3 regions of the uncultured Rossellomorea sp. genome follow, and region 1 is predicted to be linked to each of the others. Evidence: riboswitches for the same ligand, from Rfam matches in the RefSeq annotation. Region 1 holds a riboswitch; each other region holds the start of a gene.
The links. A riboswitch is a leader RNA that binds a small molecule or an ion and turns the genes downstream of it on or off. The one in region 1 is predicted to bind S-adenosylmethionine.
Positions count from the first base shown of each region.

Region 2: linked by a shared signal. The riboswitch ahead of Q1B03_RS11225 (Fur-regulated basic protein FbpA) and the one ahead of metK (methionine adenosyltransferase) in region 1 are both predicted to bind S-adenosylmethionine.
Region 3: linked by a shared signal. The riboswitch ahead of Q1B03_RS16350 (methionine ABC transporter ATP-binding protein) and the one ahead of metK (methionine adenosyltransferase) in region 1 are both predicted to bind S-adenosylmethionine.

Region 1 covers NZ_CANKZT010000001.1:1,283,760-1,294,392, reverse strand. Annotated here, with positions in the region: gene metE (5-methyltetrahydropteroyltriglutamate--homocysteine S-methyltransferase) at 1-333, shown strand, start outside; gene Q1B03_RS06670 (biotin transporter BioY) at 752-1,291, shown strand; gene Q1B03_RS06665 (GNAT family N-acetyltransferase) at 1,335-2,123, opposite strand; gene Q1B03_RS06660 (lmo0937 family membrane protein) at 2,356-2,505, shown strand; gene pckA (phosphoenolpyruvate carboxykinase (ATP)) at 2,559-4,148, opposite strand; SAM riboswitch class I at 4,478-4,621, shown strand; gene metK (methionine adenosyltransferase) at 4,833-6,035, shown strand; gene Q1B03_RS06645 (gamma carbonic anhydrase family protein) at 6,273-6,788, opposite strand; gene Q1B03_RS06640 (alpha/beta fold hydrolase) at 6,874-7,677, shown strand; gene Q1B03_RS06635 (tetraprenyl-beta-curcumene synthase family protein) at 7,692-8,765, shown strand; gene Q1B03_RS06630 (immune inhibitor A domain-containing protein) at 9,111-10,633, shown strand, end outside.
Region 2 covers NZ_CANKZT010000002.1:868,897-879,529, reverse strand. Annotated here, with positions in the region: gene Q1B03_RS11260 (hypothetical protein) at 1-1,310, shown strand, start outside; gene Q1B03_RS11255 (PIG-L deacetylase family protein) at 1,403-2,059, shown strand; gene Q1B03_RS11250 (glycosyltransferase family 4 protein) at 2,056-3,396, shown strand; gene Q1B03_RS11245 (carbamoyl-phosphate synthase) at 3,396-4,571, shown strand; gene Q1B03_RS11240 (phosphotransferase) at 4,606-5,640, shown strand; gene Q1B03_RS11235 (glycosyltransferase family 4 protein) at 5,668-6,936, shown strand; gene Q1B03_RS11230 (protoporphyrinogen oxidase) at 7,085-8,482, opposite strand; SAM riboswitch class I at 8,775-8,882, shown strand; gene Q1B03_RS11225 (Fur-regulated basic protein FbpA) at 8,983-9,198, shown strand; gene Q1B03_RS11220 (TVP38/TMEM64 family protein) at 9,515-10,084, shown strand; gene Q1B03_RS11215 (stage II sporulation protein P) at 10,170-10,633, opposite strand, start outside.
Region 3 covers NZ_CANKZT010000004.1:374,664-385,296, forward strand. Annotated here, with positions in the region: gene Q1B03_RS16295 (3-hydroxyacyl-CoA dehydrogenase/enoyl-CoA hydratase family protein) at 1-313, shown strand, start outside; gene Q1B03_RS16300 (acetyl-CoA C-acetyltransferase) at 351-1,529, shown strand; gene Q1B03_RS16305 (acyl-CoA dehydrogenase family protein) at 1,600-3,384, shown strand; gene Q1B03_RS16310 (SDR family oxidoreductase) at 3,534-4,313, shown strand; gene Q1B03_RS16315 (helix-turn-helix transcriptional regulator) at 4,346-4,648, shown strand; gene Q1B03_RS16320 (arsenate reductase family protein) at 4,761-5,117, shown strand; gene gcvH (glycine cleavage system protein GcvH) at 5,246-5,629, shown strand; gene Q1B03_RS16330 (YusG family protein) at 6,059-6,295, shown strand; gene Q1B03_RS16335 (toprim domain-containing protein) at 6,472-6,831, shown strand; gene Q1B03_RS16340 (thioredoxin family protein) at 6,834-7,151, shown strand; gene Q1B03_RS16345 (SCP2 sterol-binding domain-containing protein) at 7,402-7,752, shown strand; SAM riboswitch class I at 7,852-7,958, shown strand; gene Q1B03_RS16350 (methionine ABC transporter ATP-binding protein) at 8,111-9,133, shown strand; gene Q1B03_RS16355 (methionine ABC transporter permease) at 9,130-9,798, shown strand; gene Q1B03_RS16360 (MetQ/NlpA family ABC transporter substrate-binding protein) at 9,814-10,633, shown strand, end outside.

The DNA.
Region 1 (10,633 bases):
ATAGATGCCATCAGTGATCTGGATGCTGATGTCATCTCGATTGAAACATCAAGAAGTCATGGGGAGTTGATCCATGTTTTTGAAGATTATACGTATGACAAAGGGATTGGTCTCGGGGTATATGACATTCATAGTCCACGGGTGCCGAAACGTGAAGAATTAATCCGCAATATACATCGGGCTCTGGAAGTGCTGGATCCCCATTTATTCTGGGTCAACCCGGATTGTGGTTTGAAAACACGTGGGATCGATGAGACGGTCTTAGCTCTTAAAACCATGGTGGAAGCTGCGGAACAAGTGCGTGAAGAAGTGCTTCTTAAAAATGAAAGATAATAGACGGAGAACGAAGAGAAATATGATCGAGTGTAGCTGTACGCTCGTGTGATCCACCTTTACAAAACGCAGGGCGCAGGTGAAAGGAAGTGCGTCCTGCTCATAAGGAGAGAAAGAAAATGCCATACATAGCCATAGGAAGAATCATTCAAGTATTTAATGAACATCAGCCAAATCGCACTATCCTATATTTGGTGAGTGATAAGGGGATTGATGAGTTCCCAAAAGGGAGGGTTACATTAAAAACCGCTTTAGAATGGCAGGCTAAAGAAATGATATGTAATGTTTATGCTCCCAGTTAAAAAACGAGAGGGAAGAAAAATAAGCTTCCCAAAATCCTTTCAATTGTGTTAACTTAATGTTATACATAGTTTACATACACAAGGGGGATTTGAAAGTGAACGGAGAAAAACTAAGGATGATCATTCACTGTGCCATCTTTGCTGCGATTACGGGGATTTTCGCTCAAATCGAGATTCCACTGCCACTCGTACCAATCAGCGGACAAACATTGGCAGTAGGAATTACCGCGACGATTCTTGGAAGCCGATATGGAGCGTTTGCCATGGTTTGCTATGCAGCCCTGGGAGCAGTGGGTGTTCCTGTATTTGCGGGCTTCAGTGGAGGGGCACAGGTACTGGTCGGTCCTACGGGAGGCTATATTTTCGGCTTTATCGTAGCGGCTTTCTTTACAGGCTTCATTCTTGAAAAAACCAAATTCACCATTCCGATGGCGATGATTGCCAATACAGTCGGAATGATCATTACGTTGATCCTGGGTACCATTCAACTTAAATTTGTAGCCGATCTTAGCTGGAATCAGGCAATGGCAGCAGGTGTATATCCATTTATCGTAGTTGGACTTATCAAAGCATTCCTGGCCAGTTGGATTGGAATCACTGTAAGACAACGACTGGTTCAGGCGAGGTTAATCGGGAATCGGAAAGCAGCAGCATAATGAAAAAAGTTGACTCTTTGTTGGGAGTCAACTTTTTTTATGACTAAAATTTATACATAGACCAATATCCTATATCCTTGAATCCGATTCGCTTATAAATTTTCCCTGCTTCAGGATTATCATAGAATAAGCACAATTCTTTTCCTTCTTCTAATACGTCACGACAGAGCTTCGTCATGCATTCCGTAGCGTATCCTTTTTTCTTGTACTCCGGATGGGTACAAACTGCCACAATCATCGCTGACATACTGTTTTCGGCGGTTGTAGAGGCGGAAGAAACAAACTTTCCGTCTTCCTCTACGTAATAGCTTCTGGAAACACCGGCTTCCATGCTGTGTTTTCTTTTTTCTACAGAAAAATCACCACCACTAAATTCAGGGATGCTGTTCAATAGGTCCACAAGTTGAGGTAGATCATTGAGGGTAGCCTGTTTAACATGAGGCAGGGCATGTCGGTTCATTGATTCCGTGTTGTCACATTTCGCATAATACATATGTCTTATTGATTTAGTTTCTCTGGATAAAAAGGGTTCAACCTGCGTCACGATCCTTTTTAATCCGGAAACGATGCTGTAGTCTTCAGTCCCATTGATGATTCTGGCAAACCCTTCCGCATCAAATTCACCCATGGAAAAAGGGATGAAGTTTTCTCTGTACTTAAGGAGGATTCCCCTCAAATTCCCTTTCGCATCAAAGTCGCCCCAAATTTTCTGAAAATCCTGTTCATACCCAAAGGCTTCAATGTCCCCGATAATAAACAAATTTTCAGCCGGCTGCTGCTGAATGAGTTGCTGACAAATATCATGATCCTGTTCTGTAAGTTGTCTGATCATCTTGATTCCCCTCCGTGAATTTTAATCATTATCATACAAAATTAGAAATATTTAGTAAAGTATTATTTTTAGGAAAATTTAATGAGAGCAAGAATTTTATTGAGTAAATTCAGCGTGACTAACAGAAGTTACTAATGGTTGTATATTTTTATATGTGAAATACCATGTATGGTTTTAAATTTATGGAAATAGGGAATCTTAGCATCAATCACAGTTATTAGGAGGGAAACTCATGCTTTGGACCATTATTGGAATTCTTTTAGTCCTTTGGTTGCTCGGATGGATCTTTAAAATCGGAGGAGCCATCATCCATATCTTACTCGTTATTGCCATTGTAGTCTTTTTATTTAACAGAATCACCGGCCGTAAAAAAGGATTATAACCATAACAAAGGTCCGTCCCTCAAGAATGAGGGACGGACCTTTGTATAGTAGACTATTTAACGGATGGACCGCCTTTAAGTTCGATTTCAGATGGTACGTTTGAGAATTTCTTGAAGTTCTCGTTGAATTTGTGGGCTAGTTCTTTTGCTTTCACTTCATATGCTGCTTCATTGGACCATGTTCTTTTTGGTTGCAGCACTTCGTCAGGAACACCAGGAACGTGAACAGGGATGTTCAGACCGAAGATGTCGTCCGTTTCTGTTTCAACGTGAGTCAGTTCGCCTTCAAGAGCTGCTTGAACCATAGCACGAGTGTAAGATAACTTCATGCGGTTACCAACACCGTATTCTCCACCAGTCCACCCGGTGTTCACTAAGAATACCTGTGCATTGTGCTCATCGATTTTCTTCCCAAGCATCTCGGCATAACGAGTTGCAGGAAGTGGCAGGAATGGTGAGCCAAAGCATGTTGAGAACGTTGCTTGTGGTGAAGTGATCCCACGCTCCGTACCTGCAAGCTTCGATGTATATCCACTTAAGAAGTGGTACATTGCTTGTTCTTTCGTCAGTTTGCTGATTGGAGGTAATACCCCGAATGCATCTGCCGTTAAGAATACGATTGTATTTGGATGTCCTGCAACACTTGGTTCAACGATGTTTTCCATCGCTTGAAGAGGGTATGCAGCACGAGTGTTTTCAGTTAATGTGTTATCCTCATAATCCGGGATGCGGGAATTGTCATCAAGGACAACATTTTCAAGGACAGAACCGAAACGGATGGCATCGAAGATTTGTGGCTCTTTCTCACGTGTCAGACCGATACATTTAGCGTAGCAGCCGCCTTCGATATTGAAAACACCGTTTGGAGACCAACCGTGTTCATCATCGCCGATCAAACGGCGGTTAGGGTCTGCGGATAAAGTCGTTTTTCCAGTTCCGGATAAACCGAAGAACAATGCCACATCGCCTTCGCGTCCCACGTTTGAAGAGCAGTGCATGGAAAGGATATCGGATTCAGGAAGCACGTAGTTTATGACAGAGAAAATCGATTTTTTCATTTCACCTGCATACTCAGTACCACCAATCAGGACAATTCTTCTTTCGAATGATACAATGATAAATGTTTCAGAATGAGTTCCGTCAACTTCGGGATCCGCCTTGAAGTTCGGAGCAGAAACGATTGTGAATTCTGATTGGTGACCCTTTAGCTCTTCTTCTGTCGGGCGAATGAATAATTGATGAGCGAAAAGATTATGCCAAGCAAATTCGTTGATAACCTGAATCGGCAGTCTATGTTTTGGGTCTGCACCTGCGAACCCTTGGAATGAGAACACTTCTTCTTTTTCTTTTAAGTAATTGATCACTTTTGTATATAGTTTATCGAATGATTCTGAAGAGATGGGTTGATTGACAGAACCCCACTCAATCTTATCCTTCGTGGATGGTTCTTCAACAATAAATTTATCCTTAGGAGAGCGTCCTGTGTATTTACCAGTTTCTGCTCTGACTGCACCTGATGATGTTAAAACGCCTTCATTGCGTTGAAGGACTTTTTCAACTAGTTGGGAAACAGATAATTGTTCCTGAATATTTTGACCGTTAAGTAATTCTGTTAATTCATTAGACATGCTCACTGAATTCATTAGAACCCTTCCTTTATATAAATTTATTTAATGGCATCGCTTACTTCACAAAAATAGTATAACACAATCAAGCTATTAGTCTATACTATTTATTTAATTTTATAATGTGTCTTCATTTTGTCACATTTTTCGTCCAAATACAGCTTGTTTCTTCTTATATATATGAAGAAAAAATCTAAATGTTTAGCCTCATTACCCCATTAGGTTATTTTAATGAAGAAAAATAGGTTGAAGTCATAAAAAGAGGCTAAAAGATTGGTTAAACCTGTCACTCGAAAAAAAGTTGACACCTCTAGTCCTAAACGTTATCATTGTTCCTTGAACGGATACTCTTATCCTGAGCTGGTGGAGGGAGCAGACCCTATGAAACCCAGCAACCTGCTAAATAGTGAATGGATCTTATACTTTGAAACGATCCGATTAAGCGAAGGTGCTAAACTGAGGCAAGGTCTATGAACCTTGAACGATAAGAGAGAAAAGGCGCGGCTATGATCTGAAACCTTTCCTCTATTGCTTTAATCATGAGGAAGGGTTTTTTCTGTTTATAGAGGATCAAATGCACATAATTCATGATTTTTTTATAAAAAAACCATGTTTACTTCATACTACTTAGGGAATGAGTACCGTATCTGTTTAATGTTTTGTTAGATCAAAGTCTAACAAATAGCTTAAGGAGGAACCTTGATGTCAACTAAACGTCGTCTGTTTACATCTGAGTCCGTAACCGAAGGACATCCAGATAAAATTTGTGACCAAATTTCTGATTCAATTCTTGATGCAATTCTTACCAATGACCCTAATGCTCGTGTAGCATGTGAAACGTCTGTTACAACGGGTCTTGTACTTGTTGCAGGTGAAATTACAACTAGTACGTATGTCGATATTCCGAAAATCGTTCGCGAAACAATCCGTGAAATTGGCTACACTCGTGCGAAATACGGCTTTGACGCTGAAACATGTGCAGTATTGACATCCATCGATGAGCAATCTGCTGATATCGCTCAAGGGGTAGACCAGGCACTTGAAGCCCGTGAAGGACAAATGACGGATGAGGAGATCGATGCAATCGGAGCAGGTGACCAAGGGTTAATGTTTGGATTCGCTTGTAATGAAACGAAAGAGCTTATGCCTCTTCCCATTTCCCTTGCTCACAAAATTTCCCGTCGCTTAACGGAAGTTCGTAAAGAAGAAATTCTTCCTTACTTACGTCCTGATGGAAAAACGCAAGTAACAGTTGAATATGATGAAAACGACAAGCCGGTTCGAATCGACACGATCGTTATCTCTACTCAACATCACCCTGAAGTAACGCTTGAGCAAATCCAGCGTAACTTGAAGGAATATGTCATCGATCCGGTTGTACCGAAAGAACTGATCGATGAGCAAACAAAATATTTCATCAACCCGACAGGTCGTTTCGTTATCGGTGGACCACAAGGTGATGCAGGTTTAACAGGACGTAAAATCATCGTTGACACATACGGCGGATATGCTCGTCATGGTGGCGGTGCATTCTCTGGTAAGGATGCAACGAAAGTGGACCGTTCAGCGGCATATGCAGCACGTTTCGTAGCGAAGAACATTGTAGCAGCTGGTTTAGCTGAAAAATGTGAAGTTCAATTAGCGTATGCAATCGGTGTTGCTCAACCGGTATCTATTTCAATCGACACATTCGGAACGGGTAAAGTATCAGAAGACGTATTGATTGATGTTGTCCGCAACAACTTTGACCTTCGTCCTGCTGGCATCATCAAAATGCTGGACCTTCGTCGTCCGATCTACAAGCAAACAGCTGCTTACGGACACTTCGGCCGTAACGATATTGATCTTCCTTGGGAGCGTACAAACAAAGCTGAAGCATTAAAAGCAGAAGCGTTAGGCGAATAAGATAAGATCAAAGAGACCAACACTTTATGGGTGTTGGTCTCTTTTTGATGAGTGGCATTTCTAATTGATTCGGCGAAATTTATTAGTTTGTGTCACATGGCAGACATATCCCGATACTGGCAGATATATTTCTAAAACGGCAGATAAAACCTGTTCGAGGAAACAATCACACGTGTTACACCTGAAAATATTACATGAGTAATCTAATGAAGGATGGGGTATCCCAAGTATAAGAAGTTAAAATGGTTTGATGCTTTTATAATATTGTCCTTTTTCAGCGTATTCTCTGGAAATGCGCTTCATTTCGCTAATATCATGTTCGTTTAGCTCTCTCACTACTTTTGCTGGCCTGCCGAATGCCAGCGTATTAGGAGGAATGACTTTCCCTTGAGGAACAAGGCTTCCTGCTCCAATAAAAGCTCCTTCACCAATTTCAGCATTATCGAGAATAATGGATCCCATACCGATTAACGCTTTCTTTCGAATTTTGCAGCTATGTAGAATCACTCCATGGCCGACGGTTACTTCATCTTCAAGAATAAGAGGGTTATTTGGACTCTGATGGAGAATGGAATTATCCTGTATATTTACTTTATTACCGATTTTCGTTGGAGCGACATCCCCTCTGATGACGGTGTTAAACCAAATACTGGACTCTTCCCCGATCTCGACATCCCCGGAGATGGTCACATAATCGGCAATGTAAGCTGAGTGAGAGATGACTGGTTTTTTATCATGATACGGATAGAGCATTTTTTACTACCCCTTTCAATAATATTTACTATAATAAATGGTAGCAGAATTCAATCAATTAGAGAACTATAAAGGAGGGATTGCCATGTGGAAATGGGAAACAGATCAAGAAGCAAAGGCAGTCATCGTCATCATTCATGGAGCAATGGAACATCATGGCAGGTACGGTTGGCTCATTGAAATGTGGCGTGCAGCAGGCTATCATGTCATAATGGGGGATTTACCGGGGCAGGGTATGACCTCAAGAAGTAAAAGAGGACATATTGATTCCTTTGATGAATATATAGTGGAAGTGAAAGATTGGGTACAGGCAGCATATCAATTTGAATTACCAGTATTTATGATAGGTCATAGTATGGGGGGGCTTGTTGCGGTGCGTATGCTTCAGGAATCCCATGTGAACCTGGCAGGTGTGATCTTGTCCTCACCTTGTTTAGGCTTGGTCACGACCCCTTCAAAACCGATCGAGCTCTTGTCCCACGGTTTGAATAAGATCGCTCCCATGGTGAAGTTTCCATCCGGGTTAACGATCGATATGGCAACAAGAAATGCAGACGTACGTGAAATTGACAGCAACGATTCACTCTATATCACCAAGGTGTCCGTCCGCTGGTACAGGGAGCTCGCCCATGCGATCAAACTGGCTTTTATAAACCTGGAAAAAATGCCTGACGTTCCACTGCTCGTGTTGCAGGCTGGTGATGACAAAATCGTCGATAAAAAAGCAGTGAAAAAATGGTTCAACGAACTGTCTTTATCTGAAATGCATTACAAAGAATGGCCGAAGTGCTATCATGAAATCTATAATGAACCAGAACGAGAAGATATATTTGAGTACTCCAAAATTTTCATTGAAAGTCGTTTGAAAGCGCTAGGATACATTTTGTAAAAGAGGTGGTAAAGGTGTCCATTCCAAGTGATCCCTTTTCGTTAATGACAAGAGTATACCGAAATGTTTTTCCGATTGTTCATAAAGAGTTAGATGAGTGGAAGAGGCGTGCAGAAGCGATCCCCAATCAGGAATTGAGAAGCCAGGCCCTTGCCAGTATAGAGCATAAAACGTTTCACTGTGAAGGTGGATCGATTCTTTCCCTGCTGGCACTGGACAGAAAAGAAGAAACGATTCGATTCATCGTCGCCTATCAAACGATAAGCGATTATTTGGATAATCTGTGTGATCGAAGCGTTTCCCTGGACCCCGACGATTTTGCCCTCCTTCATCAATCCATGAAGCACGCCCTGACGGTGGGCGCTGTCCCTGTCAATTACTATTCTTTAAGGGCGGATCAGGATGACGGGGGGTATCTGAGGGATCTAGTGCTTACCTGTCAGTCCGTTCTTGAAGCATTACAACACTATGACAGCATCAAAAAGGATCTTGTACAACTTTGTGAATACTACTGCGACTTGCAGATACATAAACATGTAAAAAAAGAAGAACGGGTAGGAAGGCTGCAGAATTGGTTTGAAACTCACCGTTCGAACCTTCCGGAAATGAATTGGTACGAGTTTTCCGCCTGCTCCGGGTCCACACTCGGTATCTTCTGTTTAGTTTCATACGCATGCCGGAGCGATTTTCAGCCGTCGCACACAGAAAAAATCAAACGTGGATATTTTCCATACATTCAGGGCCTGCATATTCTTCTTGATTACTTCATCGACCAGGATGAGGACCAGGAGGGGGGAGACTTGAACTTCTGCTTCTATTACGAGGATGATGAGCATTTAAAGGAACGGCTGCTGCATTTCCTTCAAAAAGCAGACGAACACACCCATGAACTGCCCCATGCCCATTTTCACCGCCTGATCAACAAAGGACTCATCGGCGTTTACCTGTCAGACGACAAGGCAAACAAACAAGAAAAAGTACAATCCTTCTCCAAAGAATTCATCGGACAAGCCGGTTGGATCACCAGATTCTTCTACATCAACGGCAAAATCTACCGCAAATGGAGAAACCGTAAAAAAATATCCTGAATAAGAGGGACGGACCTTCGACACGAGTGTCGAAGGTCCGTCCCTTTTTTTGTCTATTTCATCCAACTTTAGTTTGGTGGAGAATGCTAATTTCGACCTTTAATACCATATTTATACATAAAGTAATTGTTGCTTTTTGGGGATTGTGACAATTTACTTACTGTATTGTCAGTTGAATATCATACTATTTATCTATAAAAATTTTATTTCGTAATACTAAATAACCAATGTATTCTGAAAATATTTACTTTTCAGAATAGTGGAGTATATTTTAAATTAGTGAGAAATTATTACATAAAAAGAGGGGGACTTTTTTTGAAGACACGCAAAGTATTGTCAATGGCCATGGCTGCCGCTATCAGTGTCGGGGCGTTCACGGTACCGGCATCAGCTGCAACCACTGTACCGGAAAATGTATTAGCCAAGCCGACGGTGAAACACGAACATAAGCATGGAGGGCCTTTCGATTTAGGCATTGCGAATGACGAACGCTTGATCGAAATGTTGAAAAAAGAAGGTAAAATCAAACAAAATGCGACACCTGCTGAGGCTGAAAAAGCACTGCAGAAGTTCTTGAAAGCGAAAGCGGATTCTGCTGAAAAAGAAGCAGGAGAATTACATGAAAAAGAAGCTTCTGAAAAAGTGAAGCTTCAAGAACAAATGAAAAACAATGATTTGATGAATGGAAAAGGAAATAAATTAGGACAAGCCAAGAAGAATTCACCAGAGTCTGTGAAAGAAGAAGCGTATGCCGGTGAAATGCGTACGGATAAGGTGTTGGTTCTTTTAGTTGATTATCCTGACAGAAAGCATAATGAAATGAAACCTGAAGAAACGGATATGTATTACGAAGGTGAAGATGCTTATTCCCGTGAGCACTATCAAGATATGTTGTTTGGTACAGGCGGTTGGACAGGTCCAGACGGGAAAAACTATGTGTCCATGAAGCAATACTATGAACAGCAGTCAGGTGGAAGCTATTCTGTTGAAGGGGAAGTTGCTGGCTGGTATACAGCAAAGCAACCGGCGGCTGCATACGGAGGAAACTATCCTACTGAAGATGATAGCGATGTCAATGCACGTGGCCTTGTAAAAGAAGCGTTGGCGGCAGCGGCAGCAGATCCAGATGTAAACATTGCCGATTATGACCAATGGGATCGTTATGACCTTGACGGAGATGGAAATTACCTTGAGCCAGACGGTCTGGTTGACCACTTAATGGTGATTCACTCAGGTGTAGGTGAAGAAGCTGGCGGAGGAGAATTAGGATCTGATGCCATCTGGTCTCATCGCTGGAATCTTGGCGGGGTTCATGCTCTTCCAGGAACTGAAGCAACTGTCCCTTATTGGGGCGGGCAGATGGCTGCTTATGACTACACGATCGAACCTGAAGACGGTGCTGTCGGAGTCATGGCCCATGAATTCGGTCATGATTTAGGTCTTCCTGATGAATATGATACTCAGTATACCGGCGCAGGTGAACCGGTCAGCTACTGGTCCATCATGTCAAGCGGAAGCTGGGCTGGAGATATCCCGGGAACGAAACCTACAGGATTTAGTCCTTATATGAAAGAAATGCTGCAGGCTTCTGCAGTAGTGGATAGTGCAGGTACTAAAGGAAACTGGTTGACTGGATCAGAAATTAATTTAGAGGACGTTTCTAGTAAAGGAATCGAAGCACTCCTTGACGAAGCCAACACCAAAGGAACAAACAACGATGTAGTGAAAGTGAACCTTCCACAAAAAGAAACGGTCATCAATGAACCGGCAAGCGGTGAGAATGAATACTTCTCTGGAAGTGCAGATGACTTACACAATAATTTAACTACTACTGTGGATTTAACAAATGCTACTTCTGCAAAGTTCAA
Region 2 (10,633 bases), on a different contig from region 1:
CAGATTTCAATTTCGACATCCTTAGCTCGAAACCGCCGGCCAAAGAAGTGAAATATCACCTGAATCGCACTGACTTCCGGCCCAAAAAGATCGTTAATGAAGATAAGAAGGCTGCAGATTTCAATTTCGACCTCCTTAGCTCGAAACCGCCAGCCAAAGAAGTGAAATATCATCTAAATCGCACTGACTTCCGGCCCAAAAAGATCGTTAATGAAGATAAGAAGAAGGCTGCAGATTTCAATTTCGATATTCTTAGCTCGAATCCGCCAGCTGAAGAAGTGAAAAAGGACATCAAATGTACAGAGCACTCACTTAATGAAATAGCAAAAGACGAAAAAAAATCTACTACGTCTACTAATGAAGCCCAATTTGATATCTTACACTCTAAGTCACCAACTAAAGAAGAAGTGAAAAAAGACATTAAACGTACAGAGCACTCACCTAATGAAATAGCAAAAGACGAAAAAAAATCTACTTTCTCTACTAATGAAGCCCAATTTGATATCTTACACTCTAAGTCACTGACTAAAGAAATGAAAAACGGCATTAAACGTACAGAGCACTCACCTAATGAAATAGCAAAAGACGAAAAAAAATCTACTACGTCTACTAATGAAGCCCAATTTGATATCTTACACTCTAAGTCACCAACTAAAGAAGTGAAAAACGGCATTAAACGTACAGAGCACTCACCTAATAAAATAGCAAAAGACGAAAAAAAATCTGCTACATCTACTGATGAAACCCAATTTGATATCTTACACTCTCATTCTCCAGCTAAAGAAGTGAAATACCACCTAAAACGCTCTGACGTCATGCCTAATAAAATCATTAGTGAAAAGACAAAAATTACACAGAGTCCCAAAGATAACCAATTCGAGATTCTAAGCTCTCACTCAGGAAATGTTAAAAACCAAGTCAAATACAGTAATAAACCAAAAACAATCGTAAAAGACGATGAAAAAACGACCAAAGAGCACGATTTTGACATTTTAAACGACAACACCTCATCTAACCAACCGAAAAAAGAACCATTCTACCAGACTACTAATAAAGAGGCTGGTAAACGAGTCTCTCCTGCTCCTCTTGACATGGATACAGACAATTACTCGCATACAACGATCTTGAATAAATATTTCACACTGGGTGACAAAATCAATGTATATGCGGGAAGTAAATTACTTGATCAGCAAGGAACATTTTTAATAGCCGGACCTGATTTCTTCATATGGATTGATGGTGATGGGTATGTACGGTTACAAATTATCAGCGGCGGAATTAGCATTGGTCAAACGGCAAGGAAAAAATAAGAAACAGACATTAGCCCTGTGCTAGTGTCTGTTTCGACAATATAGAAGGATACATATAGTAATGTAATAGAGATTAGAATGGGGTGAAGGGAATGAAAGAAACTGTATTGGTCATAGCAGCACATCCAGATGATGAACTACTTGGTACAGCGGGTACGCTAAAAAGGCTAGTGGATCAAGGTAATAGAGTCGTCTCGATCATTACAGCAAACGGAAGAAAGGAAGAAGCTCATCATATTCAGCAGCTTGCCCGGAAAGCAAACAAAGAAATCGGGATAAAAGAAGTTATTTTTTTGGAGCATCCAAATCTGGAATTAGAAATGATGGCTCTTCATCTTTTTACAAAAGAAATTGAAAAATTAATTGATATCTATCAACCAAGCAAGATTTTTACCCACCATTACGGTGATGTGAATCGAGATCACCAAATCACCTTTCAAGCTGTATTAACAGCAGTTCGTCCGGTGCCAAATAAACAACCGATTGAACTGATCACATTTGAAACGGTTTCCTCAAGTGAATGGAATACTCAGACAAATGACAAGCAATTCAAACCGAATTATTATGTGAACATTTCAACAGTGATTGATCAGAAAATTGCTTCCTTAAAACATTATGATGTTGAAATGAGAGAATTTCCACATCCACGTTCCTATGAGGGAGTCAAACATTTAGCAAGTGTCCGCGGAATGACGGTCGGGGTACCGTATGCGGAAGCATTTGAAGTCATTAGGAGGGTCTGGAAATGAAGGAACTATATTTTCCCTATCCTTACCTTGTTTCTGCACTGGATAAATATTATGGAGTAAAGGCAAAACCAATAACGGCAAAAACCATGGATTCAGGTACGGATTCAAAACGAAAAAAGAAAGAGCGCAAATCGAAAGTAAAGACTAAAAAGCTGAAAGGTAAACGCGGCGGCGGAAAGAAACTATCCATTCTGATAGCGACATTTTGGGACTATCCCCACACAGGTGGTCTTTCCAACTATATCACTACTTTGCGAGAAGGCTTGCGGGCTTTAGGACACAAAGTGGATATCATTGCTCCAAACCATTTTTCTCAAATAAAAGCAGAGAAAATTCGTGAAGTGGTTGTTCCTGAATTAAAGACCTTTTTCAAGGAACGGTATGGAACGTACACAAGTAAAATTATTCAAAGCTGCCGTCTCCTCTACATTTATGAGCAGATGATGCAAACCGTTAAGTTGGAGAAATACGACATTCTCCATGCTCAGGATTTATTCACAGCCAATATATTAGGTAGATTTAATGAAGACTTAGGTAAACCACTTCTTTTCACCCCTCATGGTATGTTCACCTTTAGCAGGGTCAAGTTCAACCGAATTGAAAGAGGTTCTGAGGAGGAGGTTTATTACAAAGAAATTGAGAGAAAAGCGATTGAATATGCAACTCATATGGTCATTTTAAGTGACTCTTTCCGTGATCCATTAAGCTTACTGGGTGCGAAATCTGCAAAACTTACCACCGTCAACACGGGGATTGATTTTAAATCCGTTGCCCGGAGTGAAACGAGAGGGAAAATTGTGATTTCATGTATAGCAAGGCTTGGACCAAGAAAAGGACATTCAGATTTATTAAATGCTCTTTCTCGAATAAATGGAGCAATTCATGGTGTCGAAGTGCAAATTGTTGGAGATGGAGAAATGCGTGAAGCCCTGGAAGCTCAAGTCCAATCGTTAAGACTATCCAACGTACACTTCTTAGGTAAACGAGATGATGTCCCTTCCATATTAAGTAAAACTGATATTTTTGTTCTGCCAACCATCAATGACAATTTACCGATTTCCATCATTGAAGCCATGCATAGCGGTGCAGCGATACTTACAACCAATTGTGGTGGAATTACAGAAATCATTCACCATAATGAAACCGGAATCATTGTAGAGCCGGGTAATGTAAATCAGTTAGCAACTCAACTAAAGAACCTAATTGGAAATGAGGCATTGCGAAAGAAACTTGGCAACAATGCGTATCAATATGCCAAGAACCATCTCACACGTCAAGCCATGGTTGACAAAATTGAAGAGATTTACCAAGATCTATTAGCTTCGGGAGGAGAATAATGATGTCATCACACCCAGCTGTTGTTCTTGATTTAAGTGCCAATGGAGTTGGTATCATTCATGCTCTTTCTCGAAAAGGAATTGATGTATATGCATTTGATACAGAAGGTCCCTATTCTAGAGGGAAATCCAGACTTGCCACTTGTGGGGTATGTCCAAGCCCCTTACATCAAGAAGCCGAGCTGCTTTCTTTTTTAAAAGGAGTAGCGAAGAATCTTGATGAGAAACCCGTGCTATACGCAGGTGCAGATGATTATGTTGTCTTTATCTCTAAATACAGAAACGAATTATCTCAGTACTATTTGTTTCTATATCCGGATCACTCTCTAATTATGGATTTATTAGATAAGAAGAAAACCTATGAATTAGCATTACAATATAATATCCCAACCGCAAAGACCTTTTTTGTGGAAAACGAAGAGCAGCTTGATGATGCGATTACTCAATTAGAATTCCCGTGTATTTTAAAACCTGTGTTCGGACATGAATTCAGAAAACATGTGAATAAAAAGGCCATTCATATCCAGGACGCCATTCAATTAAAGAAAGTCTTTCCTATCTATCGGAAGTTTGGAGAGCTTATTATTCAAGAAATCATACCCGGAGACAACCAATGTTTCTATAAAGTGGCTACATTTTTTGATGATGAAATGGAATTACTAGCCCTTTTCACTCTTCAAAAAAACCACCAGTTCCCTGCACAATTTGGAACGGGAGCACATATTGTGAGCAAACGAATACCTGATCTGGTTGAAGTCGGTGTTCCACTTTTGAAAGAGTTAGGACTAAACGGAGTAAGCATGATCGAATATAAAAAGGATCCCCGGGATGGACAATATAAGCTCATTGAAATCAATCCCAGGTTCTGGTTGACTCATAGTTTAACAGGTCATTCCGGAGTCGACTTTGCCCATCAGTATTATCTGTACCTTACTGGTCAACATCCTACTCCTCAACTGCAGCAAATTGACGGGGTTCAATGGATTTACATTGTACGTTACTTCCTCACCTTTCTTGAAAAACGAAAGAATGGTGAAATGAGCATTAAAGACTTCTTTAATGGGTTCAGAGGTAAAAAGGTATTCGCCCTACTTGCCTTTGATGACCCTATGCCATTCATCAGGAGTACCACGTCTCACCTGTGGAATGCTTGGAAAAGAAAACGAAAGGAGTGACTTTAGTTTGTACACACCACAAGAAGTGTATGCCATGTTTCATAAGCATGGCATCGAAGAAAAACTCTCAACATCACTTGGGAATAAAGTGTCCATTCATGCTGCATCAATCCAAAACCTTAAATCAACAAAAAGGAGCAGCATTTATCAGCTTCAGCTACAGAAACAAACAGACATCTTCCCCATCATCTTTAAAATCTACCATTCTACCAAATACAAAAATGAAGTCGAAATCAATGTTTACAGCCAAGCCTACCCATTCTTAAAAGAGTTTCTTCCTGAAATCTACTTGATGGAGAAACAGGGAAGTGACACCTGGGTATTCATGGAGTTTGTTCGTCAAATCCGGGGGCAGCTTACCTTTACACCTAAGCACTTTGATTACATTATCCCAACACTTGCCAAACTTCATGCCCACACGTACGAAGGAAAATTCACGAAAGAAAAAAACATTTTTCAGTCTTGGTTTCCCATCTACAGCTCGATAAAAATGAAAAAAGACCGGGAAAAATTCATCTCTAATACGATGACATTTCTTGACGATGCCAAGAAGGATAAACAATTGAAAGACATCATCAAACCACATTACAAATCATTAAAAAATCTGTACAGCCACGGTCCCGACTTTTTCCCGGAATTAATGGACAGCGGCTTCTCGATTACCCATGGAGATCTTCATATGCAGAATATCTGTTCAAAAGATGTAAGCAAAAATCAACCTTGGGAGATTCAATTCATCGATTGGGAATCAGCCAAATTTTCCCCGACATGGTTTGACATGATTGTATTGGTAGAGATTTTACTAGCCTTCAGGAAGGATTGGCAAAGCAATGCTGAAGAGATTCGTACCCATGCGGTTGACGTGTATACGAATGAAATGAAGAAATATGGAATCGACTTTTATACCAAACCGATTCATCTGTACAAAATGGCGTACCTTCAACGAACTCTCGAAAAAGGATTACACACTCAGCTTAGACGTATCTTTGACAATCGAGGCGGTGAGCTTCTCCCTTACCATTTAGAGAAAATATCAACCTGGGGAAGTGAACTGGGAATCTATAAATAGAAGAAAGGATGAGAAAATTTGAGTCGAATGCCCGCTCTCAACATTCACCCCTCTCTTCTGGCCATAATGGATCAGTATTATGGAGTGAAAGGAGACTTTGAAGAGTCTCTCACTCTACAACCATTCTGTCAGAAAACAACAGGTGACGATTTAAAGCCGATGAAAATTTTATACGTCACATTTTTTCAATATCCTCATACAGGTGGATTGTCTCATTACATCACCTCTATAAAAAACGGATTTGAAGAGCTCGGTCATAGTGTAGATGTACTAGCGCCTAACCACATGACTTCAGAACAGCTTGATGAATGGATTCCTCAAGCTGCCTCTGAAGCACGTACCTTTATGCTCGGCCGCTATGGAATCGCCAATGAAAAAATCGTCAAAAATCTCAGTTTTCTTCATGTATTCGAACTGTTTCTTAAAGAAAAAAATCTCCAGCAGTATGACATCATTCACGCTCAAGACCTATTTGCTATCTTCATTCTCGGCCATTTGAACCAAATGTATCAAAAACCATTACTCTTTACGCCACATGGGTTCTTTACGAAAAGCCGCTTAAAATTCAATAAAATACAGATAGGATCCATCGAAGAAGTCTATTTTACTGAACTTGAGAAAGTAGGTATTGAAGCAAGTACTGAAATCGTGATGATCTCAGATTCCTTCCGGCCTAACTTAATGGATTTCGGTGCAAAAGATGAAAGGATGACCACCGTTCATACGGGCATCGATTTTGAACCACTTCCTCATAAAAATCATGAAAACATTATCCTAACATGTGTCTCCCGACTGTCCCCTCGTAAAGGTCATGGATTTCTCTTAGAAGCATTGTCCAAGCTTCGTGAACACCTGACTAATGTAGAAGTATGGATTGTCGGAGATGGTGTCATGAAGGATAGACTGATAAAACAGGCGGAAGAACTTAAGCTAAATAACGTAATCTTTTTTGGAAAACGTCACGATATACCCTCTATTCTTTCCATGTCGGACATCTATGTGTTAGCAACTGTGAATGACAACTTTCCCTTATCCGTCATGGAAGCGATGTTTTCCCGGCAAGCGGTCATCTCCACCACATGTGGCGGACTTCCGGAAATGGTTCAGCATGAAGAAACAGGCATCCTTTGTGAACCTGGTAACGTCGAACAACTTGCACATGCGATAAAGCGTTTCATTACAAATAAGGAAGAACGTGACCGTTTTGCTAACGCTGCTGAATCCTATGCTCGTCAACACTTAACCAGTCAAGTTATGACGAGAAAAATTGAACAGATTTATCAAAGGTATTTATGAAGAAATGAGAAGGAGAATAAACTGATCCAGGACAGTTGAATATTTCAATAAGAAAATGGAGAATGAAGAATGATTTCATAACTCGTGCAAATATAAAGGAAAAGAGCTTGGTAAATTCCAAACTCTTTTCTTTTATTATTTATCTTCCTCAAACGTTCTCCTCTAACTCATCTATAATACTTTCTGCAGTTTTCTTACCGTTTTGAATACACGCACCAATGCCCACTCCGAAATACGAAGCTCCAGCCAGCTTCACTCGTGGTAGTTCGGTTGCGAGATTTTTATCTAACGATTGAACAGACTGACTATGCTCAAGATGATAGTTAGGCATAAGGTCTTTCCAATTTGTCACTTCGACAGAAATCGGGTCTCCGTCTATGCCGACACTTTTTCTGATATCGTCAAGTGCCGTGCGAACCAGTTCTGCCTCGCTAAATTCTTTCAACACTTTATAATGAGGATTTGTGCTTTTATAAAAAAGTCGCAATAAAAGATTTTGGTCATTGGACGTGTGCTTCCACTTCCGACTCGTCCATGTGCAGGCATCACATTTCACTTCGTTGCCTTTGGAGACGATGAATCCTGTGCCATCAGCAGGAAGTTCCTCAGCCGGTATATTAAATCCGAGGTAGATCGAAATCAGTGAAGAGTTTTTCAGTTTATTGAAATCAGGATCAAGTTTTTCATGAGTCAGAATCTTTTGGGCTACATCATGAGGTGTTGCGAATATTGCATAATCCGCTTGAATGCTCCCTTGACCACTGAGAGTCAGCTCATATTTGTCTCCTGTTTTTTGGAGCTTAGTAGTTTCCACTCCCTTTATGATTGTCGCACTGGAACATTTTTCTTCTAAACGTTCAATGATGGTTGATAAACCATTTTTAAACGATATGAACTTTTTATTGGATGGACCTTGGAATTTTTGTTTGTTTTTAGATAAACCTTTAATAATACTGCCGTATTCATTTTTATAATCAAGTAAGTATGGGAGTGTCGAAGCCAAAGTAAGTTTATGCAAATTTCCAGAATAGACGCCTGATAATACTGGGGCAACTTGATTCTCTACCAGTTCTTTACCTAGGAATGCTTCTAAAAATTCACCGATTGAACTTTCTTTTGTAAATTGTGTGTTTTCAGTTTCAAGATCTTTAAGTGCTGCATTCTTACCTTTTTCTGACACCAAGCTGCTATTTTGAAGGGACTCAACGCTCATAGGAATTCCGAAAATCGTGTCATGTGGAATCTTATGCAATTCTCCATTGGTATATATGTAAGATGTGCCTGTTTCATTATAGACAAGTTCATCTTGAAGATGAAGCTCATTAATGAGAGGGAGAACCCCTTCATTACGGGCCACGATGGAATCGGCTCCTGCTTCCATAATGAATTCCGCTTCTCTTACACTTCTAATTTTGCCGCCGAGCTGCTGATTACGCTCGATTAGTATTAACTTGATATCTATTTCTCGTTCTTTGGACATTTTTTGAAGATGGTACAGCGTTGTTAATCCTGTAATTCCTCCACCTACGACAACCACTGTCTTCATACGATTCACTCCAATAATTGCGTTTATGTATACAGATTATCATGTTTTTTGTTGATTAGAAAAAAAATCTGTGTCTGAATTGGGAAAAAGTATCGGGAATAAGGGGTTGAAGGCTGATTTGGGAGCATAATCTGCCAAGCTAAACCGTTTCTTTTCAACTTCAAATTTTTTATTTCAACTTACTCCAACACCCTATTCTACCTCTAATGATGCACCACTTTATATAAATACCAAGTTGACAACTATGAATACTCACCTATATAATAGATGTAATTCATGACAACTATATAATCACTTATCCAGAGAGGCAGAGGGACTGGCCCGATGATGCCTCAGCAACAGATTCTACATCATAGAACACTGTGCTAATTCCACAAGCAATTTGCTTGGAAGATGAGTTGAAGTTTTGTTACATAAAGCCTTCTTCTTATCTAATGGGAAGCGGGCTTTTTTCAATGACCCTTCCTCAATTCGGACACATTATAAGAGGAGTGATCACAATGGGAGAAATCCTACAAGAAGCGATTCATAATCGACGAAATGAATTAATTAACAAATTGATTATCCATAACATTTTCAAAAAAGGCCACAAACAATTATTCGAGTTGACGCTGCAGGAATTAGAGGACGAATTTAAATACATTCAGCAGGAAAGCCATCCGCACAGCGATGTAGGATCGATTAAATGGAAAAACTGTGCGAAGTTAACCAGCTAAAAAAGCCCCCATCCATGGAAGTGGATTGGGGCTTCCTTACTTTCCTATATTTAGGAATTTAAGCTAACTTTCTGCATTAACCCGGACACTTAAAGCATATATCTGTGCATGTATGCCAATGGTCGTAAACATGTTACCTGCACTCATTTTCGCACGCTACATTGACAAGTGATCAGTCCTTTTCTAAAATGACAAAGGATTGTTCTGGATGAAATTCATGTATGATACTATTTAATTTATATCATATAGTTTCCACCTCCCCCGGATTTCATATATCTTTCAAGGTTAGTCTAATCTCTTACAAAGGAATATACATATGTCCCTCAATCTGCAGCATTTTATGAACGAATTCATCGGCCTCGATAATTGGTCTCTCTTTTTTATCAGTATTTTCATTAATGTTGTCATCAGTATCCTTGGTTTTCTACCGAGTGTCTTCTTGACGGCCTTTAACATTTCCGTATTCGGGTTGTGGCCTGGAATCGGAATTTCCACCCTTGGTGAATCATTAGGAGCCATTGTTAGTTTTTATTTATATCGAAAAGGAATTAAGTTTGCTCGTATTGATCAGATACTTTCGAACAATTATTTTCTCAAATTAAAAGAGGCCTCAGGTACCGAATGGATCATACTTCTAATCTTATTTCGCATGGTCCCATTTGTGCCTTCAAGTGTGGTAACCGTTGCGGCTGCCTTTAGCTCTATTCCAATTGTGGTTTTTTCTGTGATCAGTTCCGTCGGCAAGATTCCTTCGTTGTTGATTGAGGCATTCGTGGTGGTGAATGTGTTGGGTGCGGATAAGGGGAAGGCTATTTTGTTAGGAGGTTCGGTGGTAGTCGGGATGTTTTATTTGGGATATCGTTGGAGGAAGAACTCAATTTCATGATTGTCACAGTTACGGAAACCACTCTCCTCCGGAACTGAAAAAAAAGACGTCCACCACATGGTACACGTCCTTTCTCCCCCATTACTTATTGTGCATTCACCTCGACAGCATCCTTCTTGTAATATTCTGCAAAGATCTCCGCAAATGCTTCTGTTGAGTTATACAATTCTACTAAATTATTTTCCACTCCGCCAAACTCAAGAAGCATGGCTCTCTCAGTTAGGTCCTGATTGTAAACCCCGTTACCTTCTGCTCTTGTTTTGATAAAGACTCCGCGGCTGATGCCAGGATACTTTTCTTCTAATTTAGCATTTAATTCTTTAGCGATTTTCAGGTTCTTTTCGAAGTTTTTGTTTTCTTTTCCTACAATAAAAAATAAGCGGGCATAGTTTTTGCCGTTAATGGTTTTGGTTGTGATGTTTCTTGGCTGGGAATCCCGGTGGATATCGATCAGGTAGGTTAGGTCATTGTCTTGAGCGATGGCTTCCTGGACCAGTCCCCTAGATAATTGATACGATTCGAAATACGTCCATGACTTATCTTTAAGTG
Region 3 (10,633 bases), on a different contig from region 1:
AAGCCTATACGAAGGTGGATACTCAGCTCCGATCCGCAAGAAGGTACCCGTTGTAGGTGAAACAGGATATGCAACCCTTCTTCTTGGAGCTCAATCCATGCTCCAATCAGGCTTCATTTCAGAACATGATCTGATGATCGCGAAAAAGCTTGCTTACGTGATCGCAGGCGGAAAAGTACCATATGGAACAGAAGTAGACGAACAGTACTTGTTGGATCTTGAAAGAGAAGCATTCCTGAGTCTTGTTGCTCAGCCTAAATCACAGCAAAGAATGCAGCACATGCTTGTAAAAGGAAAACCATTACGCAATTAATCAGCGTTTATATCATATTAGAAAGCGGGGGAATTTCATGCGCGAAGCAGTCATTGTTGCTGGTGCAAGAACACCAGTCGGAAAGTCAAGAAAAGGATCATTAGCACAGGTGCGGCCAGATGATCTTGGGGCACTTGTAGTTAAAGAAACCCTCAAACGTGCAGGAAACTATGAAGGCAACATCGATGATCTGATCATCGGATGCGCGATGCCTGAAGCAGAACAAGGGTTAAACATGGCTAGAAATATCGGTGGTCTTGCGGGCCTGCCTGATTCAGTACCGGCAATCACGATTAACCGATATTGTTCATCCGGGTTGCAATCCATTGCTTATGCTGCAGAAAAAATCATGCTTGGGCACTCTGATACAGCGATTGCAGGTGGAGCTGAATCCATGAGTCTTGTTCCGATGATGGGTCACGTAGTCCGCCCGAATGCCAAGCTTGCTGAAAATGCGCCTCAATACTATATGAGTATGGGGCATACAGCTGAGCAGGTGGCAAGAAAGTTCGGAGTATCCCGTGAAGATCAGGATGCATTTGCGGTAAGAAGTCACCAAAAAGCGGCAAAAGCTATTGCTGAAGGGAAATTCGACGATGAAATCGTACCGGTTGATGTGCTTCATCGTTCAGTAAGCAATGAAAATAAACTGGTGGAGAAATCATTCCAATTTTCAAAAGACGAAGGGGTACGTGCTGAAACAAGCTCGGAAGTTCTGGCTAAGTTACGCCCGGCTTTCAATGTGAAGGGCTCTGTAACGGCAGGGAACTCATCCCAGACGAGTGACGGAGCAGCTGCTGTCATGGTGATGGATAGAGAAAAGGCTGGTTCATTAGGACTGCAACCAATGGCGAAGTTCAGAAGCTTTGCAGTAGCCGGAGTTCCGCCGGAAATCATGGGAATCGGTCCAGTCGAGGCGATTCCACGGGCTTTGAAGATGGCGGGATTGGAGCTGTCGGATATCGGACTATTTGAACTGAACGAAGCATTCGCTTCTCAGTCCATCCAAGTCATTCGTCAGCTGGGTCTGGATGAAGAAAAAGTGAACGTAAACGGTGGAGCCATCGCTCTTGGTCATCCGCTGGGCTGTACAGGTGCGAAGCTGACCCTTTCCCTCGTACACGAAATGAAACGCAGAAACCAGCAATTCGGTATCGTCACCATGTGCATCGGAGGCGGAATGGGTGCAGCCGGCGTCTTTGAATTAATAGGTTAATAGGAGGGACGGACCTCGAATGCCGAGGCCCACTGCTCCTTCAAAATAATAATTTTTAGGGGGATTCGAAATGGCGAATCAAACAGAAAAGCTGATCAAGGGTGGAAGTTTTTTAATTGAAGATGTAAGCTGTGAGCAAGTTTTCACACCGGAGGAATACTCTGATGAACAAAAAATGATTGCCAAAACAACCGAGGATTATGTGTTGAATGAAGTTGTACCTGTCATCGATAATCTGGAAAACCATGAATTTGACCACTCCGTTCGCCTGTTAAAAGAAGCGGGGGATCTTGGCCTTTTGGGTGCTGACGTTCCTGAAGAGTACGGCGGATTGGGCCTGGATAAAGTGAGCTCGGCACTGATTGCTGAAAAAATGTCACGTGCAGGCGGATTCTCCATCTCTCACGGTGCACACGTTGGAATCGGGTCACTGCCAATCGTTCTGTTCGGAAACGAAGAACAAAAGCAAAAATATCTTCCTCCATTGGCGACTGGTGAAAAACTGGCAGCATACGCATTAACGGAGCCGGGTTCAGGTTCAGATGCACTGGGTGCTAAAACGACAGCTAAATTGAATGCAGAAGGTACTCACTACATTTTAAATGGTGAGAAGCAGTGGATCACAAACTCTGCATTTGCTGATGTATTCGTTGTGTATGCGAAAATCGATGGGGAGCATTTCTCGGCGTTCATCGTAGAAAAAGAGTTCCCAGGCGTTTCAACTGGGCCGGAAGAGAAGAAAATGGGTATCAAAAGCTCATCCACCCGTACATTAATCCTGGAAGATGCTGAAATTCCAGTGGAAAACCTTCTTGGTGATGCAGGGAAAGGCCATATCATTGCTTTCAATATCTTAAACATCGGCCGTTATAAATTAGGGGTAGGAGCTGTCGGAGCGAGTAAACGTGCATTAGAGGTAACGGTACAATACACGAATCAACGTCAGCAATTTAAAACTCCAATTTCTGCTTTCAACCTGACAAAAGAAAAACTGGCAACAATGGCGTCTAAATTATATGCAGCAGAAAGCTCCGTTTACCGTACAGTAGGATTGTTCGAGGATCGCATGAGCAAGCTTACGGATGAAGAAGTGAAGAACGGAACAGAAGTGGCAAAATCAATTGCAGAATACGCGATTGAGTGTTCACTGAATAAATTCTTCGCAACAGAAGTACTGGATTATGTAGTAGATGAAGGTGTTCAACTTCACGGAGGATACGGATTCATGCAGGAATATGAAATTGAAAGAATGTACCGTGACTCCCGTATCAACCGCATTTTTGAGGGAACAAACGAAATCAACCGCCTTCTGGTTCCTGGCACGTACCTTCGTAAAGCAATGAAAGGTGAACTTCCATTACTTCAAAAGGCACAGGCCCTTCAAGAGGAATTGATGATGCTTATGCCTGAAGAAGTAGGAGATGAGCCACTGGCTCAAGAAAAATACCTTGTGAAAAACGCGAAGAAAATCGGCTTGATGCTATCTGGTTTAGCGGCTCAAAAGTTCGGTAAAGCCCTTGAAAAAGAACAGGAAATTCTTGTGAACATTGCCGATATCGTTTCGAACGCATACGCGATGGAATCCGTTGTTCTTAGAACAGAAAAAGCCATTCAAAAAGGTGGAGTAGAGAAAGCTCAGCAAAAACTTCTTTACACACAAATCTTCTGTCAAGAAGCATTCAATGAAATCGAACAACATGCCAAAGAAACGCTGGTAGCAACTGAAACGGGTGACACACTGCGCATGATGCTATCCGCACTCCGTAAATTCACCCGCCATACACCGATCAACGTGATCGCAGTCAAACGAGCGGCATCTGAAAAGCTGATAGACGCACAAAAATATACAGTTTAATTAAGTAGTTTAAGGGACGGACCTCTGAAATGGAGGTCCGTCCCTTAATTTTGTTCATAACTTGACATCTACAACTCAATTAATTATTATATGTTTAAACACTTAAACGTTTAAGTGTTTAAACATTAAAGATAAGGTGGTAATCATAGATGAATAAAACAGTATTAATTACAGGGGCTTCAAGTGGTATAGGCTTGCACTTTAGTCATAAATTTGCAGGTTCAGGTCATGATGTGATTCTTGTAGCAAGAAGTGAGGAGAAGCTTCGTATTCTATCAAAAGAAATTAAAAGTAAGTACGGTGTGAAAGCATATGTCATACCATCAGACCTTTCCGAACCAGGAGCATCGGAAACGTTATATGAGGAAGTCAAAGCAAAAGGGATCCAGGTGGATTTCCTAATCAATAATGCAGGATTCGGATTGTTTGGGGAGTTTGAGCGAACTGAACTATCCAAAGAACTGGACATGATTCAAGTGAATATCACTGCCCTTACAGAGCTAAGTAAGTATTTTGGAAAAGAAATGGTGGGCAGAAATAGTGGACAAATTCTGAATGTAGCATCAACAGCAGCATTCCAGCCGGGTCCATTAATGGCCGTTTACTATGCAACAAAAGCGTATGTCCTTTCATTCTCAGAAGCCTTGGCGAATGAATGGGCACCGCACGGAGTGAAAGTAACCGCTTTGTGCCCAGGAGCTACCCAAACGGGGTTCAGTGATGCAGCTGACCTGAAGTCTTCAAAACTATTTCAGTCTGGTGTGATGAGTGTGGAAGAAGTGGTAGATGAGGGATATAACCAAATGATGACGAAGAACAAAACAGTTATCATCCCAGGTTTCAAAAATAGAATGCTGACCCAGTCCATCCGTTTTATGCCGAGGAAAATGGTCACAAATATTGTTCGCAAGGTGCAAGAACGGGTATAATTGAATGTGAATGAGTTTGAAGGGAGAAGACTATGGGTCAAAAAGCAATTGATACATTTCGTGCTTGCATTCCATTATTTCAAGCGCTAAGTGATCCTTATCGTCAGGACATAATATTACTTCTTGCCGAACAAGAACCTCTTACGGTTAATCAGATAACTGAAAATCTAACTTTATCCCGCCCTGCTGTTTCTCATCACTTAAAGATCCTGAGAGATCAACAATTAGTTTCTTTAGAGCAAAAAGGAACCCAGCGCTTCTATTCTCTTGAATTGGATAATGCAACTGTCCTACTAAAGGAACTGGTTGAAACGGTTGAAAAACAATGTGAGTAATGTTTCACAAAAGAAGGATAATAAAGAATATTGTCGAATGTAGAGATAGATTCGAGGAATGTGTATTCTGGATGGGGAGTCCCCATCCAGATAAATGAAAGGTGGTGGAATGATGTCGTTGTCTTTTTATTCATATCCGAAGTGTGGTACGTGCCGGAAAGCAAAGAAGTGGCTGGAAGATGAAAACATAGCATTTAATGAAATACATATCGTTGAAACCCCCCCTACAAAAGACGAGCTTAAAAACCTACATGAAAAGAGCGGATTACCTCTTAAGAAGTTCTTTAATACAAGTGGTAAAAAGTATCGGGAATTAGGCTTGAAAGATAAAGTAAACTCGGCTTCCGATGAGGAATTATTAGAAATACTTTCCACGGACGGGATGCTGATCAAGCGTCCAATCACTACGGATGGAAGTAAGGTGACAGTTGGTTTCAAGGAAGAAACCTTTGAAGAAACCTGGAAGTAAAAAGAGGTCTGGGATTACCAAATCATGGACAATGAAAAAGTTTCATTATTCATGCTAGGTTTTCTTGCTTTTTTAATGAAAAGTGTGTCAATATTAGGTTGTATAACTAGCATTTGGAGGGATAGAGAATGAGTACACCGAAAGAACTTCGTTATTCTGAAGAACATGAGTGGGTCAAAGTTGAAGGGGAAAATGTACGAGTGGGAATCACATCATTTGCACAATCTGAACTGGGCGATATCGTATTCGTTGAGTTACCAGAGGTTGGAGATGAGATCAAAGCGGACGAGCCGTTCGGTAGTGTTGAATCGGTTAAAACCGTTTCTGAGCTATATGCACCTGTATCCGGTAAGGTGGTAGAAGTGAATGAAGAGCTGTCTGATAGCCCTGAGTTCGTGAACGAATCACCTTATGAAAAAGCTTGGATGATCGTTGTTGAACCTTCAGACGCTGGAGAAGTAGACAAGCTTATGACAGCTGAACAGTATGACGAAATGATTAATGAAGGATAATTTCTACCATGCACCTTGAGAATTTCTCAAGGTGTTTTGTTTTTTATTTTGGGCACCATATGAGTAGACGTTTTTTATAAGAAAGCTCTTTTCGCAACAATTGTTGTTCTTAATATATAGACTGCCAGTGCTGTGTGATTCAGTGTGAACTAGGTGGTGAGGGGAAGTTCTCCTCTTTCAGCTAGTATTCGAACGAGCAACCCAGCTTAGCAGAACAGGGCCTCATGCTTAGAAGGTTGATTCTCGCTGCAGGTGCTCGACTCCTGCGGGAATAGCGGGAAAGTTGAGACCCCACAGGGCAAAGCCCGAGGAGGCTCAACTCACGCCCCGCGGAAAGCGAGCACCTGGAGCGGAAATCAACCACTGCACGCTTTATTAAAACAACAAAGTTTACGAAAAATGCCTTCTAAAAAGAAAGGATGAATACGTATGGTGCTCAAGCCTAAGAAATTAGATGTAACCAACAGGGTGACAGGAAAACTGAAAAATGGTGAAGTAGAACTATATTTGGATAATCAGCCAATCGGCAGAATGGCTTTACCTCTTGATGGATTAAGCATGGAGCCAAACTTTGAAGCAAAAGAAAATAAAATTTATCAAAGCTACACTTCCACGGAAGGCGATCAAGCAAGATACACAGATTGTGATGAGGGTGGCTGGTGTTAGAAATGCCCATGGTGCCAGATTCGACAATGAATCTGGCACCATTTGTATAAGCAGATAGGCAAACCACTTGCGCATTTTTTTATAAACATGAGAAAATATAAGTAGAAAGTGGACATCATCTCTTGTTATTTGAATATACTATCGTAATCTTATTTCTGAAAGATAAGGTGATGATCATGATGGAACTTGACGAAAAAGTAATCATTGTCGAAGGAACAACTGACAAACGAAAAGTGAAAGATATCATCAAAGAACCGATTGAAATTATTTGTACAAACGGGACCATTAGCATTACGAAAATGGACGAACTCATTGATGCATTATTGGAAAGGGATGTCTATATCCTCGTAGATGCTGATGATGCAGGTGAAAAATTACGAAAGCAATTTAAACGTGAGTTTCCTGAAGCTGAACATTTGTACATTGATCGTATGTACAAGGAAGTGGCAGCAGCTCCCGAGTATCACCTGGCGTCTGTCCTGATTGGAGCCAATATAGACGTTCATAAAGAATATTTAGGAAAAAGGATGATCTAGTTTTGATTGAGGTAAGTAATACCGAAGCATTAAACGATCTGATTGAAGGCCATACGCTTGAAGCCGTTTACCTTTATACACCGATGTGTGGCACCTGTCAGGTGGCAAGTAAAATGATTGACGTAGTGGAAAAGCTTCCGCAATCTTTTCATTTTGTGAAGGCCAACTTGAATTATTTGCCCCAATTTGCGGAAGAACAATCCATCGAAAGTGTACCCTGCTTGCTATTATTTAAGGATGGAGTCGAGTGGGAGAGGATTTATGCCTTCCAATCCGTGCCATTTCTATATGAAACCTTAAACAAGATCACTGATCGTTAGAGGGATAAGAGACCTTTTGGGAGAAGGTCTTTTTTATATGTCTCTTTCTAAACGATTTTCTTTCTACAAACGAAGACATATTTCTCGGGAAATATTGCGAATGGCATCATTTTTTGACTAGTATCCATCCAAATTCTTACTGTTCGACAAATTAGATGAATACGTTCAAAACATGTCGAGAAAGTATAAAAGGGAAAAATACCTAAAAGTGGAATTGTAATAATATAGAAGTTTCACTGGGAGGGTATTCATGCGAATATATTTAGAGGAATTAGTAGATCAGTGTCATTCAAGATATCACTTACGACTCTTATTTCCAGACAGCCCATTTGTTCTTCATTTTGATTGTGGAAAAGATTTGTACGGTATTTCTATTTCGAGCAAGGGATGCGATGTATTAGATGATTTGAGTGAAGACGCTCATTTCGTAATTGAAGGAATGGAGGAAAAAGTGGTTTCCCTACTCACAGGGGAAGAACGGTTGTCTCAACTGATCGAAGCCGGGGCACTTGAAATCAGAGGAGGGTATCGACCGCTTCTATTTGTTGAATCTGTCCTTTGGCTTACGAGGTCAAGGGGAAAAGAGCCGGTGAAAGTTTAAAAAATAATTGACACACTCTATAACCGATGATAGAATCTCTCTTGTAGCAAATTTTCAGAGTCTTTAACTATTTAAAAAAATTTAATAATCGATACTTTACTCTTATTAAGAGAGGTGGAGGGACGTGCCCTATGAAGCCCGGCAACCGTCAATGAAAATTGAAATGGTGCCAATTCACTCAAAGCATTTGCTTTGAAAGATGAGAGAAAGGATAGTCCTATATGATTATGCCTTTCTGCTTATCGCAGAGAGGCATTTTTTAATGATTTAGAAAAAGATAACCGGAAAATGCCAGCTATGTGCAACCATAATCTTGATTAAACAGGTCGTTTTACTCCGAAAGAAGGTGGAATACAACATGATTACCATTTCAGATGTGAAAAAAATTTATCAATCCAAATCGGGTCCAATTTCAGCCGTTGATGGCGTCAATATCGAGATTGCCCAAGGAGAAATTTTTGGAGTGATTGGCTATAGTGGAGCAGGTAAGAGTACGCTGATCCGCATGCTCAATGGTCTCGAAGTTCCTACAGAAGGAATAGTGGACGTAAATGGTCAAATCGTTTCCCGTGTAAAGGGTAAAAAGCTTCGGGAAGCAAGACAGTCCATAGGCATGATTTTTCAACACTTTAATCTCCTCTGGTCTCGTACAGTATTAGAAAATATACAGTTCCCATTAGAAATTGCTGGAGTACCAAAGAAAGAGAGACTCCATAGAGCCAATGAATTATTGAAGCTTGTAGGATTGGAAGGCAGGGGAGATGCCTATCCTTCTCAACTGAGCGGCGGACAAAAACAACGAGTGGGGATTGCAAGATCACTTGCTAACAATCCTGATGTCCTTCTATGTGATGAAGCTACTTCCGCTCTAGATCCACAAACAACTGATTCCATTCTTGATTTATTGGTGGATATTAATAAACGCTTAGGGCTGACGATTGTCCTGATCACTCATGAAATGCACGTGATTCAGAAGATCTGTCACCGTGTCGCAGTCATGGAACAGGGAAAAGTCGTGGAACTCGGGGATGTATTGGAAGTGTTCCGAAATCCACAAGAGCAAGTGACAAAGCGTTTCGTGAGAGAAGTCTCGCAAGTAAAAGAAACGGGTGAAACCATTGATCACCTATTGATGCAATATCCTAATGGGAAAGTGTTGAAATTTACTTTTGTCGGTGAATCAACCGAGCAACCGCTCATCACCACTCTGATAAGGAAGTTTGACTTAGACGTAAACATCCTTCAAGGACAAATCTCCCAAACTCAAAAAGGTGCCTATGGAACGTTATTTGTTCACCTTGATGGGGATGAACGGACCATTAAAGACGCATTGACGTTTGTTCAAACGCAACTGGTTCAAGTGGAGGTGTTAAGAGGATGATTGAAAATTTATTTCCAAATGTAGATTGGGACAAGATGTGGGAAGCAACCCTCGAAACCCTGTATATGACAGGGATGTCTGTAGTGATTACCTTTGTACTCGGAATGATCCTTGGGATTTTGCTCTTCCTCACCTCTAAGGAAAATCTATGGGATAACAAACTGACATACACGATTACAAGTGCAGTCGTAAATGTGTTCAGATCGATTCCATTCATTATATTGATCGTGTTGTTAATTCCGTTCACCAAGTTTTTATTGGACACAATCCGTGGAGCGAATGCAGCTTTGCCGGCACTGATCATTGGAGCTGCTCCGTTTTACGCCCGTATGGTAGAAATTGCTTTAAGAGAAGTGAACAAAGGCGTCATCGAGGCCGCGAAAGCGATGGGGGCGAAAACGAGCACAATTATCTGGAAAGTCCTGATCCCGGAATCCATGCCGGCTTTGATTTCAGGAATTACAGTAACAGCGATTGCTCTCGTTGGATATACGGCAATGGCCGGGGTCATCGGAGCAGGCGGTTTAGGAAACCTGGCCTATTTAGATGGCTTTCAACGAAGCAGGGAAGACGTGACGCTCGCCGCAACCATTATGATCTTACTCATTGTGTTTGCGATTCAAATATTAGGTGATTTCTTTACAAATAAATTAGATAAACGGTAAAAGGAGAGAAATATCATGAAAAAATGGGTAGCAGGAGTTATTGCAGCAACAAGCATTTTTGGATTGGCAGCATGTGGGAGTAATTCAGAATCAGGAGGAGGCAGCGACGAGAAAGAATTAGTGGTTGGAGCTTCCAATATTCCTCACGCTGAAATTCTTGAACAAGTGAAGCCTTTATTAGAGGAGAAAGGTATCAATTTAGAAATTGAAACGTACCAAGACTATATCTTGCCAAATAAAGATCTGGATAATGGGGATATTGACGCAAACTATTTCCAACATGTACCGTACTTAGAATCTCAAAAAGCGGAACACGGTTATGATTTTGAAAATGCTGGCGGCATTCACATTGAGCCGATTGGCGTTTATTCTAAAAAGTACAAATCCCTTGAAGAGCTGCCTGAAGGTGCAACGATTCTAATGAGTAATTCTGTAGCAGATCACGGACGTATTCTTACGTTATTAGAAGAAAAAGGTCTTATTACATTGAATGATGGAGTAGACAAGACAAAAGCAACGCTGGAAGACATTAAAGAAAATCCAAAGAAACTAAAATTCGATTACGAATATGAAGCAGCTCTTCTTCCACAATTGTATGAAAATGAAGAGGGAGATGCTGTTCTGATCAATTCCAACTATGCGATCGATGCAGGTTTGAATCCTTTGGAAGATTCGATCGCCATTGAAGACAGTAATTCTCCATATGTGAATGTGATTGCTGTGAATAAAGGTGACGAAAACAAAGAGGAAGTGAAGGCGCTTGTTGAAGCTCTTCGTTCAAAAGAAATCCAGGACTTTATTAAAGAGGAATGGGATGGGGCAGTTGTTCCGGTGA